DNA from 2 places in the Donghicola sp. genome. Region 2 is predicted to be linked to the other one. Evidence: riboswitches for the same ligand, from Rfam matches in the RefSeq annotation. Region 2 holds a riboswitch; the other holds the start of a gene.
The links. Region 2 has a riboswitch for thiamine pyrophosphate ahead of thiC (phosphomethylpyrimidine synthase ThiC). Riboswitches for the same ligand answer to the same signal wherever they lie in the genome.
Positions count from the first base shown of each region.

Region 1 (7,215 bases), on a different contig from region 2:
TCGAAGCTAACCCGCTGGCGACTCCGTCGCACATCGTTCCCGAATGGTACTTCCTGCCCTTCTACGCGATCCTACGTGCGTTTGACTCGGAAGTCTGGGTTGTTCAGTTCGCAAGCTGGATCTCGTTCGGCATCATCGACGCAAAGTTCTTTGGTGTTCTGGCGATGTTCGGTGCGATCGCTGTCATGGCGCTGGCGCCTTGGCTGGACACCTCGAGCGTTCGTTCGGGCCGCTATCGCCCTGCCTTCAAATGGTGGTTCCGCCTGCTCTGCGTCGACTTCATGGTTCTGATGTGGGCCGGTGCAATGCCCGCCGAAGGTATCTACCCCTACATCTCGCTGCTGGGTGCAACCTACTGGTTCGCATACTTCCTGGTAGTTCTGCCGCTGCTTGGCATCTTCGAGAAGCCCGAGACCCCGGTCGCGACCATCGAAGACGACTTCAAAGCGCATTACGGCAAGTCGGCTGACGCCACCCCTGCCGAGTAAGAAAGGTGACCCAAATGATTAGGAAACTGACCCTTACTGCGATCGCTGCTCTCGGCCTGTCGGCCGGGGGTGCGCTGGCAGCAGGCGGCGAAGCCCACGTCGAAGACTTCGACTTCTCTTTCGAAGGTCCCTTCGGCTCCTACGATCAGAACCAGCTGCAGCGCGGCCTGAAGATCTACACCGAGGTTTGCTCAGCGTGCCACGGTCTGCGTTACGTACCGCTGCGCACTCTGGGTGATGAAACCGGCCCCGGCCTTCCCGAAGATCAGGTTCGTGCCTACGCGTCGGAAATCGAAGTCTTTGACGCATCGATCGACGACTTCCGTCCTGCGACCCCTGCAGACAAGTTTCCTGCGAACGACGCTGTAGACGCACCTGACCTGTCCCTGATGGCCAAAGGTCGCGCTGGCTTCCATGGTCCTCTGGGTCTGGGTATCAACCAGATCGTCAAGGGCATGGGTGGCGCCGAATACATCGCGTCGTTGCTGGCTGGCTACGAAGAAGCCCCTGAATGTGCCCCCGAGGACTTCACCGGCTACTACAACACTGTGTTCACCGCAGGTGGCTACCCCGAGCAGTGCCTTGACGAAGAAGGTCATCACACTGTCCCCGGCAGCTGGATCGGCATGGCGCCCCCGCTGATGGGCGAAGATGTTGAGTTTGACGACGGTCACTCGAACGAGCTGCACCACGAAGTTCAGGACGTTGCCGCGTTCCTGATGTGGACCGCAGAACCCAAGATGATGCAGCGCAAGACCGCAGGTCTGACCGGTGTGATCTTCCTCGCGGTTCTGGCAGTTCTACTGTACCTGACCAACAAGCGCATCTGGGCCCCCATCAAGTACGGCCGCAAAGACGACTAATCGTCTGATGCACGAATTAAAGAGCCCCGTCAGAGCAATCTGGCGGGGCTTTTTCTTTGGGTGCGGCGCGCCAAGGAAAAAGGCCGGCGCTTTCGCACCGGCCTCTTCAAACAATCAACAGGGAAGGATCAGTCTTCCATGGCCTTGATCATGTCCACACGCAGCCCATGACGGCCGCCCTCGAACTCGGTCGACAAGAACGCGTCGACAATCTCTAGCGCCAGCCCTTGGCCAACCACGCGCGCGCCCATCGACAGGATTTGCGCGTCATTGTGCGCGCGGATCATCTTGGCCGAGAAGGTCTCGTTGCAGACACCGCAGCGGATGCCCTTAACTTTGTTCGCAGCCATCATGATGCCCTGACCGGTGCCGCACAGGATAATTCCAAGCTCGCAATCACCAGACGCAATCTTCTGCGCCGCGGCCTCACCCATCGAGGGGTAGTGCACGCTGTCCGTCGTGGTCGGACCGATGTCTACGGCCTCGTACCCTTGCTCTTCGATGTGCTTGGCAATGGCCTGACGCAGCTCGATCGCGGCGTGGTCGCTGGACAGGACGATACGTTTCTTGGCGGTCATGGGCAGATCTCTCGCTCGAAATTAGGGGGCGCAGGCAAGGCATGCCTGACGCTCTGGTTCTCCATTAGGCGGAACGGGGCTTCTTGGCAAATGGCCGTCGTGCCGCATAGGGCAGTTCAAACCGCTTATAGGCCCAGATAGTCGCGCAGTGCCGCATCTGGATGAGCAAAGACCTGTTCCGTGGGTCGGGGTGCCTGCGCGATGCCCTGGTCAACCATAACAATTGCTTGGGCAAAGCGGCGCGCATCTTCGGGGTCGTGGGTCACCATCAATACGGTGGCACCAACTTCTTCGGCGATCTGGTGCACCAAGGCCAGCATTTCCGACCGCAAACCGGGACCGAGCGCTGCGAAGGGTTCGTCGAGCAGCCAGAGCGGCCTGTCTTGCAACAAAAGCCGCGCCAGCGCGACGCGGCTTTGTTGTCCACCCGACAGCTGCGCGGGTTTACGATTGTTGAGCCCCTCCAGCCCCACGCGCACGAGAGCGTTCTCGACGCGCGAGCGCTCTGCCTCTATCAACCGCTTCTGGCTCAGCGCCAATCCGACGTTCTGTGCGGCAGTTAGGTGTGGAAAGAGATTTTGGTCCTGAAACAACATTGCAATTGGCCGCTTGCCAGGCGCCAAGCCATCCAGTCGCGCATTCGCCCACAGCACTCGACCAGACGCCTCGACAAATCCAGAAATGGCCCCCAACAGGGTCGACTTTCCCCCGCCCGAGGGACCGATGATAGCCACTCGGGTGCCTGCAGGCACACTCCAGTCCGCGCGCAGGCCAAAGTCACCTTGCACAATGTTCAGTTGCTCAAGCGTCAGCATTGGCGCGTCCTCCGCGGTCAAAAATCCAGAACAGCCCGAAGCTCAGGATCAGCAGCAATAGCGCCGCGCCCGCCGCCTGTTCCATCCGGTAAGCGCCCATCAGGCGGTACATTTGCAATGGCAAGGTTGCAGTATCGGGGTTCGCGAACAGTGTGATGACCCCCAAATCCCCCATAGCGAGAGCACCTGTTAAGCCTGCCGCAAACCCCAAGGGGCGCCCAAGGCGTGGCAACATCACCCATCTCAGACGCGCCCACCCGCATAGATCAAGGCTATCAGCAAGCCGTCCATGCTCTGCCTCGATCTGCGCCGCTGCAGGGCGCAGAATGCGCAGAGCAAAGGGCAGCGCCATCACAGCATTAACGCCCGCAGTGACTGGCAGCGCCACATCCCACGGCGCAATGAACGGATTTATCATCAAGTACAAGCCTGTGCCCAACACAAGTGGGGAACTGGCGATCCCAAGAAGCGCAACCAGCTCCACCCACTTCCGACGGGACAGCGCGAGCGGCAGCGCCAAAGCCAAGGTCACAACGACCGCCCCGATCGACACAGAGACAGAGTAAACCGCCGCCTGCCACACCGAAGCTGGCAAACTGAACAAAGCCCCCGCGCCGCGCAGGCCGATCGCGGCCAACGGCAACAACAGAAAGAGCGCGACCAGCGCAATCCAGAACCCGTCCACAATGCGGCTCCCATCCCATCGCGGAACCATACGGTCCAATCCGCCAAAGCCAGCCTCAGGCAGCGTCACTTTCATGGCAATCAAAGCCGCCCCACCGGCCAACACCAGCTGCACCACAGCCAATTGCGCGGCCTTGCCAATGTCGAAATCAAAGCGGAACGCCTGATAGATCGCCAACTCGACCGTCGTCGCCTTGGGCCCTCCACCCAAGGTCAGCGCTACCGCGAAAGACGACAGGCAGATCACGAAAATGACCATCGCTGCCCCCGGTGCAATCCGGCGCAGCATTGGCCATTCGATCAGCCGAAACATCGTCCAAGGGCGCAGGTTCAACGTGGCAGCCAGACGGAACCGCTCGGCCGGAATGTCCTGCCATCCTTGCAACAACAGGCGCGTTGCCAAAGGCAGGTTGAAAAACACATGGGCCAAGAGCATGCCGTGCAGCCCGTAAATCTTGACCGCAGGCAGCCCAAACAGCCCCAGCACGTCAGACAGCCACCCCTGCTGCCCGAACACGGCCAGCAACCCCAGGATCGCCACGATCACCGGCAGAATGAACGGAGCCCCTAGCAAAGCCACCAGCGCCGCGCGACCGCGAAACCGGCGCCGCGCCAACGCCCGGGCCACAGGCACCGCCAGCCCAACAGACAGCACTGCCGACAGGGCGGCCTGCCACAGAGTGAACCAAACCGCATCCCACGACCGGCTATCCAAGGGGGACAGACCTCCGGCCCGCCAGATGACGGCGGCCAGAGGCAAGAGCACCGCCGCACCCACCAGCGCAGCGGCAATGAGGGGGATCAGCCCCCGAAGGCGGTCAGCCATTCCTCGAGCGCGGCATCGCGCAGGGCAGCGGCTTCGTCTTCTGAGTAGAAGATCGCCTGATCCGGCATGGGCAGTTCACGGAAGCCATCGGGCCACTGATCCCGCGGCAGCGCCGACGGGTAAGACCAGTTGGCGGTCGGGATCATCTTCTGGAACTCTTCACTCAGGACATAGGCCAAGAACTGATCCGCCAGCTCGGGCTGCTGGGTCGTCGCAGTTTTCGCCACCAGCTCGGCCATGAAGTAGTGACCCTCGGGGAAGATCGCGGCCTCTTTGGTCGTGTCGCCCTCGGCGATGATGTGGTAGGCGGGCGAGGTCGTGTAGCTCATCACCATGTCCGCTTCGCCATCGGTGAACAGACCATAAGATTCGGACCAGCCTTTGGTCACGGTCAGCACTTTGGGCGCGAGCTTGGCCCATGCCTTAGGCGCGTCGTCGCCGTAGATCGACTTGACCCACAGGAGGGTTGCCAGACCCGAAATCGAGCTGCGCGGGTCCTGAAGCACCACTTTGAACGCGTCATCGGGGGCGTTCACCAATTCCTCGAACGAGGCGGGCGGGTTCGCCATTTTCTCGTTGTTGTAAACGAACGCGGTGTAGCCCCAGTTGAAGGGGAAGAACGTGTCGTCGCTCCACTCAATCGGCAGGGTCAGACCGGACAGATCCTGACCATGAGGCGCGAACAGGCCGCTCTCGCGGGCCTGTTTGCTGACGTCGGTGTTCAGGCCGATCACCACGTCCGCGCGGTTGCGCTCGCCTTCTAGCAGCAGGCGGGGCAGCACGTCGCCGGCCTGATACTGGACGTCACAGGCGCAAATCGCCTCGAAACCCTGTTCGATGCTGGGACCGGGGCCCCATTCGCTGGTGAAATAGTCTGGGGCATAGATCGTCAGCACGGGCTTGTCTTCGGCGGCTGCCGAAGTGGCTGCGATCAGACCCGTTGCAAATACAAGCGCCTTGTTCATGGGGCGTCTCCTACTGTTACGGGCGGAGACGGTTTGGACCTGTGAACCAGAAAACCAACCTTCCCTCCGCCGGTTCTAACCGGTTCAGGTTCAACGGGTTCGCGATGACGCATCTCAGGCTGTTTCCAGCCACCCCGAGGTGCCCCCACACCTAGAGCGGCGCGGGGCATGATGCAAGGGCCGCGCTTGCCACTGGCGCAGGCGTCCTTTATCGAACGTCCCCAAGCAACAGGAGCCAGCCCAATGAGCTTGAATACCTTTGGTCACATCTTCCGCGTCACCACTTGGGGTGAGAGCCACGGACCTGCCTTGGGCGCAACGGTGGACGGGGTCCCGCCGAACGTCGAGATCACGCCCGAGATGCTGCAGGTCTGGCTGGACAAGCGTAAGCCCGGTCAGAACAAGTTCACCACCCAGCGCCGCGAGCCGGACGAGGTGGAGATCCTGTCGGGTGTTTTCGAGGGCAAGACCACCGGCACGCCGGTCCAACTGATGATCCGCAACACGGACCAGCGGTCCAAGGACTATGGCGATATCGTCGAGAAGTTCCGCCCCGGTCACGCTGACATCACCTACTGGCAGAAATACGGCATCCGCGATTATCGCGGCGGCGGTCGTTCATCCGCCCGTGAAACGGCGGCCCGCGTGGCGGCAGGTGGCTTGGCCCGCGCCGCGCTGGACAAGCTGGTGCCCGGCATCGAGATCAAAGGCTATATGACCCAGATGGGACCACACGGTATTGATCGTGCGCGATTCGACTGGGATCAGATTGAGCAAAACCCCTTCTGGACGCCGGACGCTGTGGCGGCGGATGATTGGGCCGAGTATCTGGACGGTCTGCGGAAATCGGGCGAGAGCGTCGGCGCTGTGATCGAAGTGGTCGCGCGGGGCGTTCCTGCGGGACTGGGTGCTCCGATCTATGGCAAGCTCGACACCGATCTGGCGGCTGCGATGATGAGCATCAACGCCGTGAAAGCGGTCGAGATCGGCGAAGGCATGGCCGCAGCGTCGCTGACCGGCAGTGCCAATGCGGACGAGATTTACATGGGGCCGAATGGACCAGAGTATAGCTCGAACCACGCGGGCGGTATTTTGGGCGGGATTTCGACCGGTCAGGATGTGGTTGTACGCTTTGCGGTAAAGCCGACCTCCTCGATCCTGACAACGCGCAAGACCATCACCAAAGCGGGCGAGCCGGCCGAGATCATCACCAAGGGCCGTCATGACCCATGCGTTGGTATCCGTGCGGTGCCCGTGGGCGAGGCGATGATGGCGTGTGTCATCCTTGACCACCTGCTGCTGCACCGTGGCCACGTTGGCGTGAACCAAGGGAAAATCGGCTAAGCGCCGGGGCTCTGCCCCGGACCCCGGAGTATTTTGGCAAAGATGAAATGAGGGCGCCCTAGCTGTTACGCGGGGCGCTTTTCTGTTTGCGGGGCCTCTTTGGAGAGTTGGACGGCGAGGATGCCTGCCGCGATGATTGCGACGCCGACTATATCGAGGGTACCGATGGTTTCGCCAAGCAGGAGCGCGGCGATTGCGACCCCGAAGAAGGGGTTCAGGAAGTGGAAGGTCGCGGCGCGCACGGCTCCGATCCGCTCGACCAGCCAGAACCAGACCAAAGTGGCCAGAAGTCCCGGAATGAGAGTTGTGTACAGGAAGGCGAGCGTCAGGCGCGGGGTAAGTGTGACGTCCAGCGTCGGGAATTCGTAGATCATCGCGAACGGCAGCAGCGCGATGGAGCCGACCATCATTTGCAGACCGACAACCATCAGGCGGTTGCCTCCGGCCGAGGCGACACGCACTGACAACGTCGCGGCGGAGAGGGACGCCACGCCAATCGCACAGAGCAGCAGACCGAAAGGATCGGCGCCTGCCTGCACACGCGTTCCCATGATCAAGGCGGCCCCTGCGATGCCTGCAATCAGGCCGATCCAGCCAATTGGGCGGACAGTTTGGCCAAAGAATGAGACGCCCACAAGTGCGACCCAGAGCG
Region 1 covers NZ_JAOARZ010000030.1:31,762-38,976, reverse strand. The annotation lists gene N4A58_RS15040 (cytochrome b N-terminal domain-containing protein) at 1-488, shown strand, start outside; gene N4A58_RS15035 (cytochrome c1) at 503-1,351, shown strand; gene rpiB (ribose 5-phosphate isomerase B) at 1,480-1,929, opposite strand; gene N4A58_RS15025 (ATP-binding cassette domain-containing protein) at 2,055-2,744, opposite strand; gene N4A58_RS15020 (thiamine/thiamine pyrophosphate ABC transporter permease ThiP) at 2,731-4,254, opposite strand; gene N4A58_RS15015 (thiamine ABC transporter substrate binding subunit) at 4,230-5,219, opposite strand; TPP riboswitch at 5,264-5,366, opposite strand; gene aroC (chorismate synthase) at 5,463-6,563, shown strand; gene N4A58_RS15005 (DMT family transporter) at 6,629-7,215, opposite strand, start outside.
Region 1: it holds a riboswitch for thiamine pyrophosphate, as region 2 does, so the genes downstream of both, N4A58_RS15015 (thiamine ABC transporter substrate binding subunit) here and thiC (phosphomethylpyrimidine synthase ThiC) in region 2, are expected to answer to the same signal.

Region 2 (7,215 bases):
GGACAGGGGACAGCGGTGGGTCAGCTCGGCCAGCATGGCCAGAGGGGCGGGAACCTTCATGCGCGCACCTCCAGAAAGCGGCGCTCGGCCAGTTGGCCGAGGAACTGTTGCACGTCGCCTGCGATCTGGTCGGCGGGGGCATCATATTTCGCGGCCAGCCGGTCCACGATCAGCGCAAGCCCGCTAGAGCCGTCCAGTTCGGTGATGATCGCGTGGCCGATCATATCAAGGCTGATCGTCCGCTCGGGCGCCAGCAGCACCCAACGGTCACGCACGTGGTCGCGGTGCAGACGCACACCGCGCGGCAAATAGGGAACAGCATTGGGCGCGATCATGCCGTGGCTCGCAGGGCCAACTCATAGGTCCCGGGCTGCCAGCCGCCGGGCGGGATGCGGCCGGGCGCGACATACGCCGAATACAGCGCATCGAGCTGGGACCACAGCACGTCGGTTTTGAACTCGAGCGCAGCGGCGGCGGCGTCCTGCTTTTCCTGCGTGTCCGCGTTATCCAGCACGTATTTCAGGCCGAACGCGACGTCCTTGGGGGCCTCGTTCAAACGGCGCTGGAAGTAGGACATGCTGCGATCGTTGGCGAAGTCATAGTTCGCCAGCAGACCCTTGATCCGGTCTGCGTGGATTTTCGGCGCAAACAGTTCGGTTAGCGATGCTGCCACAGCCTCAAGCAACGGCTTTTCGCGGACAAAGCGCACATAAGCATCAACAGCGAATTTGGTGGCGGGCAGCACGCCCTGCTTGCTGGCCACATAGTCGCGGTCCAGACCCACGGCATCGGCTAGACGCAGCCAGCGTTCGATGCCGCCCTCGTTCTCGCCATGGCCGTCGTGATCCTCGATCCGGCTGCGCCATTCGCGGCGCAGGGCGGGGTCTTCGACGCGGGACATAAAGGCGGCGTCCTTCATCGGGATGCTGGCCTGATAGTAAAAGCGGTTGATCACCCAAGCGCGCACCTGCGCAGGGGTGCATTCCCCGCCGTGCAGCATGTGATGAAAGGGGTGCTTGTCGTGATAGCGGTCGGCACCGATCTGGCGCAGGCGGGCTTCGAATTCCTCGCGGCTGGCGGTCATAGGGTGATCTCCATCCCGTCCTGCCCGATGGTCCAGCCGTTTGCTTCGGCTTCGGCGCGCTCGGCGCTTTCGGGGCGCAGGACTGGGTTGCTGTTGTTCATGTGGACATAGACTTTGCGAAGGACACCCAGATCGGCAAACGCGGCCATCGACCCATCAGGCCCTGACATCGAGATATGGCCCATGCGCTGCCCTGTCTTTTGCGACAGGCCCATGTCGATCATCTCGTTGTCCTGCCAGAGGGTGCCGTCGAACATCACCATATCCGCGCCGCGCAAACGATCCGCTAGATCATCTTTCACCAGCGCGCAGCCGGGGATGTAATAGGCATCCTTGCCGCCCGCTTGCAGGTGAACGCCGACGGTTTGTTCGCCCTCGAGGTCGGTCTGTACGACCTCGCCTTCCATATACAGTGGCACCTTGCCCGGAACCGCGAACAGGGTCGCGGTCAGGTCAAGGGCCAGTTCGAACGGTTGGTTTAGGGCGATTTCCTCGCGCAGCACGATGTTGTGGCGCAGGGCGTCAAAGATGGGGTTTTGGGCTAGCACGCTGTGGATTTCGGCCGTGGCGAACAGCTTGAACGGTTGCTGTTCGCGCAGGATGAGTAGCCCTGCCACGTGGTCAATATCGCCGTTGGTCACCATCACCGACCGCAGGGGCAATTCCCGCAGGGCCGTCGGGTGCAGTTCCGGCGTGCGCGCCATCTGGTCACGAATGTCAGGAGAGGCGTTCAGGATCGCCCAATCCGAGCCGTTGCCGCTAAACGCGACCGAGCTCTGTGTCTGGGAGGGGATTTTCCCCGCCCGTGCGAGATTGCAATTCTCGCACCCGCAGTTCCATTGGGGGAGACCGCCACCGGCTGCCGCCCCCAGGATTCGTGCGCGAAGTGTCATAGGCCTGCCTCGCGCTTCGGGTTCTTAGAACAGAACGCCGTGGTCGTCGCCCGAGTCGGGGCCGTACATGTTGATTTCCATGCCGCACTCGATCTCTTTCAAAACGGGTTTTGCCCAAGCCATGATTTTCTCCTCCCTAAGATTGAATCGCTGGTCGGATCACTATGGGCGAGCCGCATACGCAGAGTCAGTAAGACTATGGTCGGTGCTGGCAGGGTGTTGCCGCCACTGGGATCACAAGAATTGACATCTAGGCGCGAGTTCGCAATGGTGCACGCACGTCGGGGGAGTTCCGCTTAGGGAACTGAGAGGCTGACAGCGGGGGAAACCCTGCGGTGACGCGACCCTTTGAACCTGACCCAGTTGATACTGGCGTAGGAAGACCGAAGGGCACTCCGTTTCTCGCTGAACTTTGCGAGCGGTCCTTTCGGGCCGCTGACGGCCCTATTGCGCGCGCTGTGTCGTGCGGGGCCTGCGTGGCCCCTTTCTGCCACCTGTTTCGCTTGGGTCTTTTCGAGAATGTCTTGAGGAGACCATAGATGAAAGACAACGCAACACCGACCATCACTACGGGAAATATGCCCGCGGCCACCAAGGTGTTCATTCCTGGCCAGACCTATGACATCCGCGTGCCTCTGCGCCACATCCAAGTGGGCGGCGGCGAGCCGCCCGTCGCGGTTTACGACAGCTCTGGCCCGTACACAGATCCTGCCGTGCAAACCGATATTCAACAGGGTCTCGCGGTGCAGCGTGGGGAATGGCAACAGGCCTGCGGAGACGTCGAAAGCTATACTGGCCGCGCCGTGACTGCCGCCGATAATGGCTATGCCGAAGGCAACAGGCTGGTCCCGGCCTTTCCCAACCAGCGCGACCCGCTGCGCGCGGTCGGCGACCGGGCCATCACTCAGATGGCCTATGCCAAAGCGGGCATCGTCACCCCCGAGATGGAGTACGTAGCGATCCGCGAAAATGTGGGCCGGACTCTGGCATGGGACAAAGAGCGTGATGGCGAGGATTTTGGCGCTTCGATCCCCGATCTGGTGACACCCGAATTCGTCCGTCAGGAAATCGCTGCGGGCCGTGCGATCATCCCCGCGAATATCAACCACCCCGAGTTGGAACCGATGATCATCGGACGCAACTTCCTTGTGAAAATCAACGCCAACATCGGCAATTCGGCTGTGACCTCAAGCATGGAGGAAGAGGTTGAAAAGATGGTCTGGGCCATCCGCTGGGGCGCGGACACAGTCATGGACCTGTCCACGGGCCGGAATATCCACAACATCCGCGACTGGATCATCCGCAACAGCCCCGTTCCGATTGGGACCGTCCCGCTGTATCAGGCGCTGGAAAAGGTGAATGGCATCGCCGAAGACCTGACATGGGAGGTGTATCGCGATACGCTGATCGAGCAGGCCGAGCAGGGTGTCGATTACTTTACCATCCATGCAGGCGTTCGCCTGCATATGATCCCGATGACGGTTGATCGCGTGACAGGGATCGTCAGTCGGGGTGGCTCGATCATGGCCAAGTGGTGTCTGCACCATCACCGCGAGAGCTTCCTCTACGAGCATTTCGAAGAGATCTGCGATATCTGCCGCAAGTACGACGTGTCCTTTAGCCTTGGCGACGGTTTGCGTCCCGGCTCAGTCGCTGATGCCAATGATCAGGCGCAGTTTGCAGAGCTAGAGACTTTGGGCGAGTTGACCAAGATCGCGTGGGCCAAGGATTGTCAGGTCATGATCGAAGGCCCGGGCCATGTGGCAATGCACAAGATCAAAGCGAACATGGACAAGCAGCTAAAGCATTGTGACGAGGCTCCGTTTTACACGCTTGGGCCGCTCACCACTGACATCGCGCCGGGCTATGACCACATCACGAGCGCCATCGGGGCGGCGATAATCGGCTGGTTCGGGACCGCGATGCTGTGCTACGTGACGCCCAAAGAGCACCTTGGTCTGCCAGACCGAGATGACGTGAAAACCGGCGTGATCACTTATAAACTAGCGGCCCACGCGGCGGACTTGGCCAAAGGCCACCCTGGCGCGCAGCTTCGCGACGATGCGATCAGTCGCGCGCGTTTCGAATTCCGGTGGGAGGATCAATTCAACCTGTCGCTGGACCCGGACACCGCGCGCGCTTTCCACGACGAGACCATGCCCAAAGAGGCGCACAAGGTCGCCCATTTCTGCTCCATGTGTGGGCCGAAGTTCTGCTCTATGCGGATCAGCCATGACATTCGCGCAGAGGCGCAAAAGTCAGAAGGGATGGAGGCGATGGCCGCCAAATTCCGCGAGGGCGGGCAGCTCTATGTGCCTGCCAAAGAGGATGCGGAGTGATGTATTCGGTCCTTGGGGCAGGGGTGACGGGGCTGTGCGTGGCCACAGCCCTGTCCGAACGTGGGCTCCCTGTGGAACTGGTCGACGACGGAGGAATTCCGGCTTCGCACTGGGCGGGCGGTATGCTCGCGCCCATGTGCGAGGGCGAAAGCGCCCCGCCAGAAGTCGCGCGCATGGGCAAACACGCTGCAGATTGGTGGAGCGCCCGTTTTGAAGGGGTGGCGTGGCGCGGGACTTTGGTCGTTGCGCCGCCACGCGACCAAGCCGAGCTGCTCAGGTTTTCCCGTGCGACGCGGGGGCACCACACCGTCGATCCCGCCGAGTACGAGGCAGATTTGCAGGGCAGGTTCACCCGTGCGCTCTACTTCCCCGAAGAGGCGCATATGGACCCCCGCTCCGCCATGTCCTGTTTGCACGCTCGGCTGGCAGAGCGGGGCGTTGTGACGGTGGAAAGGCCCAAGGGTCAGCTCATCGATTGCCGAGGGCTTGCGGCCCGCGACCAGCTGCCCGACCTGCGCGCAGTACGGGGCGAGATGCTTTTGGTGCGTGCACCTGACGTACACCTCAGCCGCACCGTTCGCCTCTTGCACCCGCGCTTTCCTTGCTACGTCGTCCCACGCGGCGATGGCCTGTATATGATTGGCGCAACCATGATCGAAAGCGATGATGCGGGCCCCATCTCCGCCCGTGCCTTGGTAGAGATGCTGTCTGCGGCTTATGCGCTGCACCCAGCATTCGCCGAGGCGCAGGTGATCGAGACAGGCGCAGGTCTGCGCCCGAGTTTTCCTGACAACATTCCCTGTATTCGCGAAACCTGTGGCCGCATCCACGTCAACGGGATGTACCGACACGGATTCTTAACGTCGCCATATCTGGCCGAAAGCCTCGCGGACAGGCTGAGCAATGAGATAAAGCATGCAAGTTGAACTGAACGGCAAACCGACTGAAACCAACGCCTCCACCCTAGCGGAGCTTGTCGAGGTTGAGGGTTTTGAAGCCCCCTGCGTGGCCACTGCTGTGGATGGCGTCTTTGTCCCAAAAGCCACGCGCGACACGGTGACTCTGACCGAGGGCATCCGCGTCGAAGTGCTCTCACCAATGCAGGGGGGCTGAGCGATGTTCTATGGCGTAGAGTTGGGCAGCCGTCTGATGTTGGGCACTGCGCAATACCCGTCTCCGGCGGTTCTGGCCAAAGCAATTGAGGTCAGTGGGACAGAGGTGATTACCGTCAGCTTGCGCCGCGAGGGCAGCGGGGGGGCTGCGTTCCGCGATCTGATCGCAGGCAGTGGCTGCCGTATCCTGCCCAATACGGCTGGATGCCACACCGCCAAAGAGGCCATCACCACAGCGCACATGGCCCGCGAAGTCTTTGGCACCAACTGGATCAAGCTCGAGCTCATCGGCCACGCGGACACACTGCAGCCAGACCCCTTTGCCTTGGTCGAGGCTGCGCGCGTGCTCTGTGCAGACGGTTTCGAGGTCTTCCCTTACACAACAGAGGACCTGATCGTCGGAGAAAAACTTCTGGACGCGGGGTGTCAGGTGTTGATGCCGTGGGGCGCCCCGATCGGATCGGGTCAAGGGCTTCGGAATAGTGCCGCCCTGCAAACGATGCGTGCGCATTTCGCTGGTGTGCCCTTGGTCGTGGATGCGGGGATCGGTGCGCCAAGCCAAGCCGCGCAGGCCATGGAGATGGGTTTTGACGCCGTGCTTTTGAACACTGCTGTGGCGAAGGCGGTCGATCCCGTTGCGATGGCTCGCGCCTTTGGCATGGCGGTTTCGGCAGGTCGCTTGGCCCATGATGCAGGGCTCATGCCAGCCCGAGATATGGCTGCGGCCTCGACTCCGATCTTTGGGATGGCAGAGTTGGCATGATGGAGAAGCTCTATCTGATCACGGGCACAGCAGACCTGCTCGAGCGACTGGTTCCCTTGGGCGTCAAACTGGTCCAACTGCGTGTCAAGGATGCCGCCACCGCCGATCTGCGAGTCCAAACCGTCCACGCGCGTGAGTGCTGCGCGAAGCACGGGGTACAGTTAATTTTGAATGATTATTGGGAGTTGGCCTTGGAATTGGGCCTCGACTTTGTCCATCTGGGCCAAGAAGATATGGATGCCGCCGACTTTGGTGCCTTGCGCCGCGCAGGCGTGCGCTATGGACTGTCGACCCATGACGATGACGAACTTGAGCGGGCGCTTGCTTTGGATCCCGCTTACGTCGCGCTCGGTCCGGTTTACCCAACCATTCTGAAGCAGATGAAATGGGCGCCCCAAGGCGTTGATCGTGTGCGGGAGTGGAAGTCGCGCGTTGGCCAGACGCCTTTGGTCGCGATTGGTGGGCTCACGCCAGAGCGGGCGGTTGGCGTTTTGCATGCGGGCGCGGACAGTGCGGCGGTCGTTACAGACATTCAGCTGGCCGATAGCCCCGAAGCACGAACCCAAGAATGGCTGACCACCCTGAGGGACGTTTAACCCATGGCGGTCGTTTTGGCGATTGGCGGGCTAGATTCCAGTTGCGGGGCAGGGGTGCTGCGCGATGCTCAGACCATCCAGTCTCTGGGGCATCTGGCAAGAGTCGCCGCGACCGCCGTCACGGCCCAGTCGGATGCGGGCGTTATGGATGTACATCCGGTGTCAAGCGCGACGCTAAAAGCACAGATGGTGCCGGCGAGCGCGGTCAAGATCGGCATGCTTTGTGATGCGCAGAGAGCTCAGACGGTCGTCCACGCAATGGGGTGCCACAGCGCGCCGATCGTCCTTGATCCTGTTCTGGCCGCGTCATCTGGGGCCCCATTGCTGGACGACCAAGGCATTGAAACCTTGCTTACAAAACTACTGCCTCTGGTCACTCTGGTGACCCCGAACCTGCCTGAACTGGCTCGTCTTGCCATGTTGTGTGG
Region 2 covers NZ_JAOARZ010000024.1:139,027-146,241, reverse strand. The annotation lists gene pqqE (pyrroloquinoline quinone biosynthesis protein PqqE) at 1-60, opposite strand, end outside; gene pqqD (pyrroloquinoline quinone biosynthesis peptide chaperone PqqD) at 57-335, opposite strand; gene pqqC (pyrroloquinoline-quinone synthase PqqC) at 332-1,084, opposite strand; gene pqqB (pyrroloquinoline quinone biosynthesis protein PqqB) at 1,081-1,977, opposite strand; gene pqqA (pyrroloquinoline quinone precursor peptide PqqA) at 2,002-2,100, opposite strand; TPP riboswitch at 2,251-2,375, shown strand; gene thiC (phosphomethylpyrimidine synthase ThiC) at 2,517-4,316, shown strand; gene N4A58_RS11515 (FAD-dependent oxidoreductase) at 4,316-5,242, shown strand; gene thiS (sulfur carrier protein ThiS) at 5,232-5,429, shown strand; gene N4A58_RS11505 (thiazole synthase) at 5,433-6,191, shown strand; gene N4A58_RS11500 (thiamine phosphate synthase) at 6,191-6,787, shown strand; gene N4A58_RS11495 (hydroxymethylpyrimidine/phosphomethylpyrimidine kinase) at 6,791-7,215, shown strand, end outside.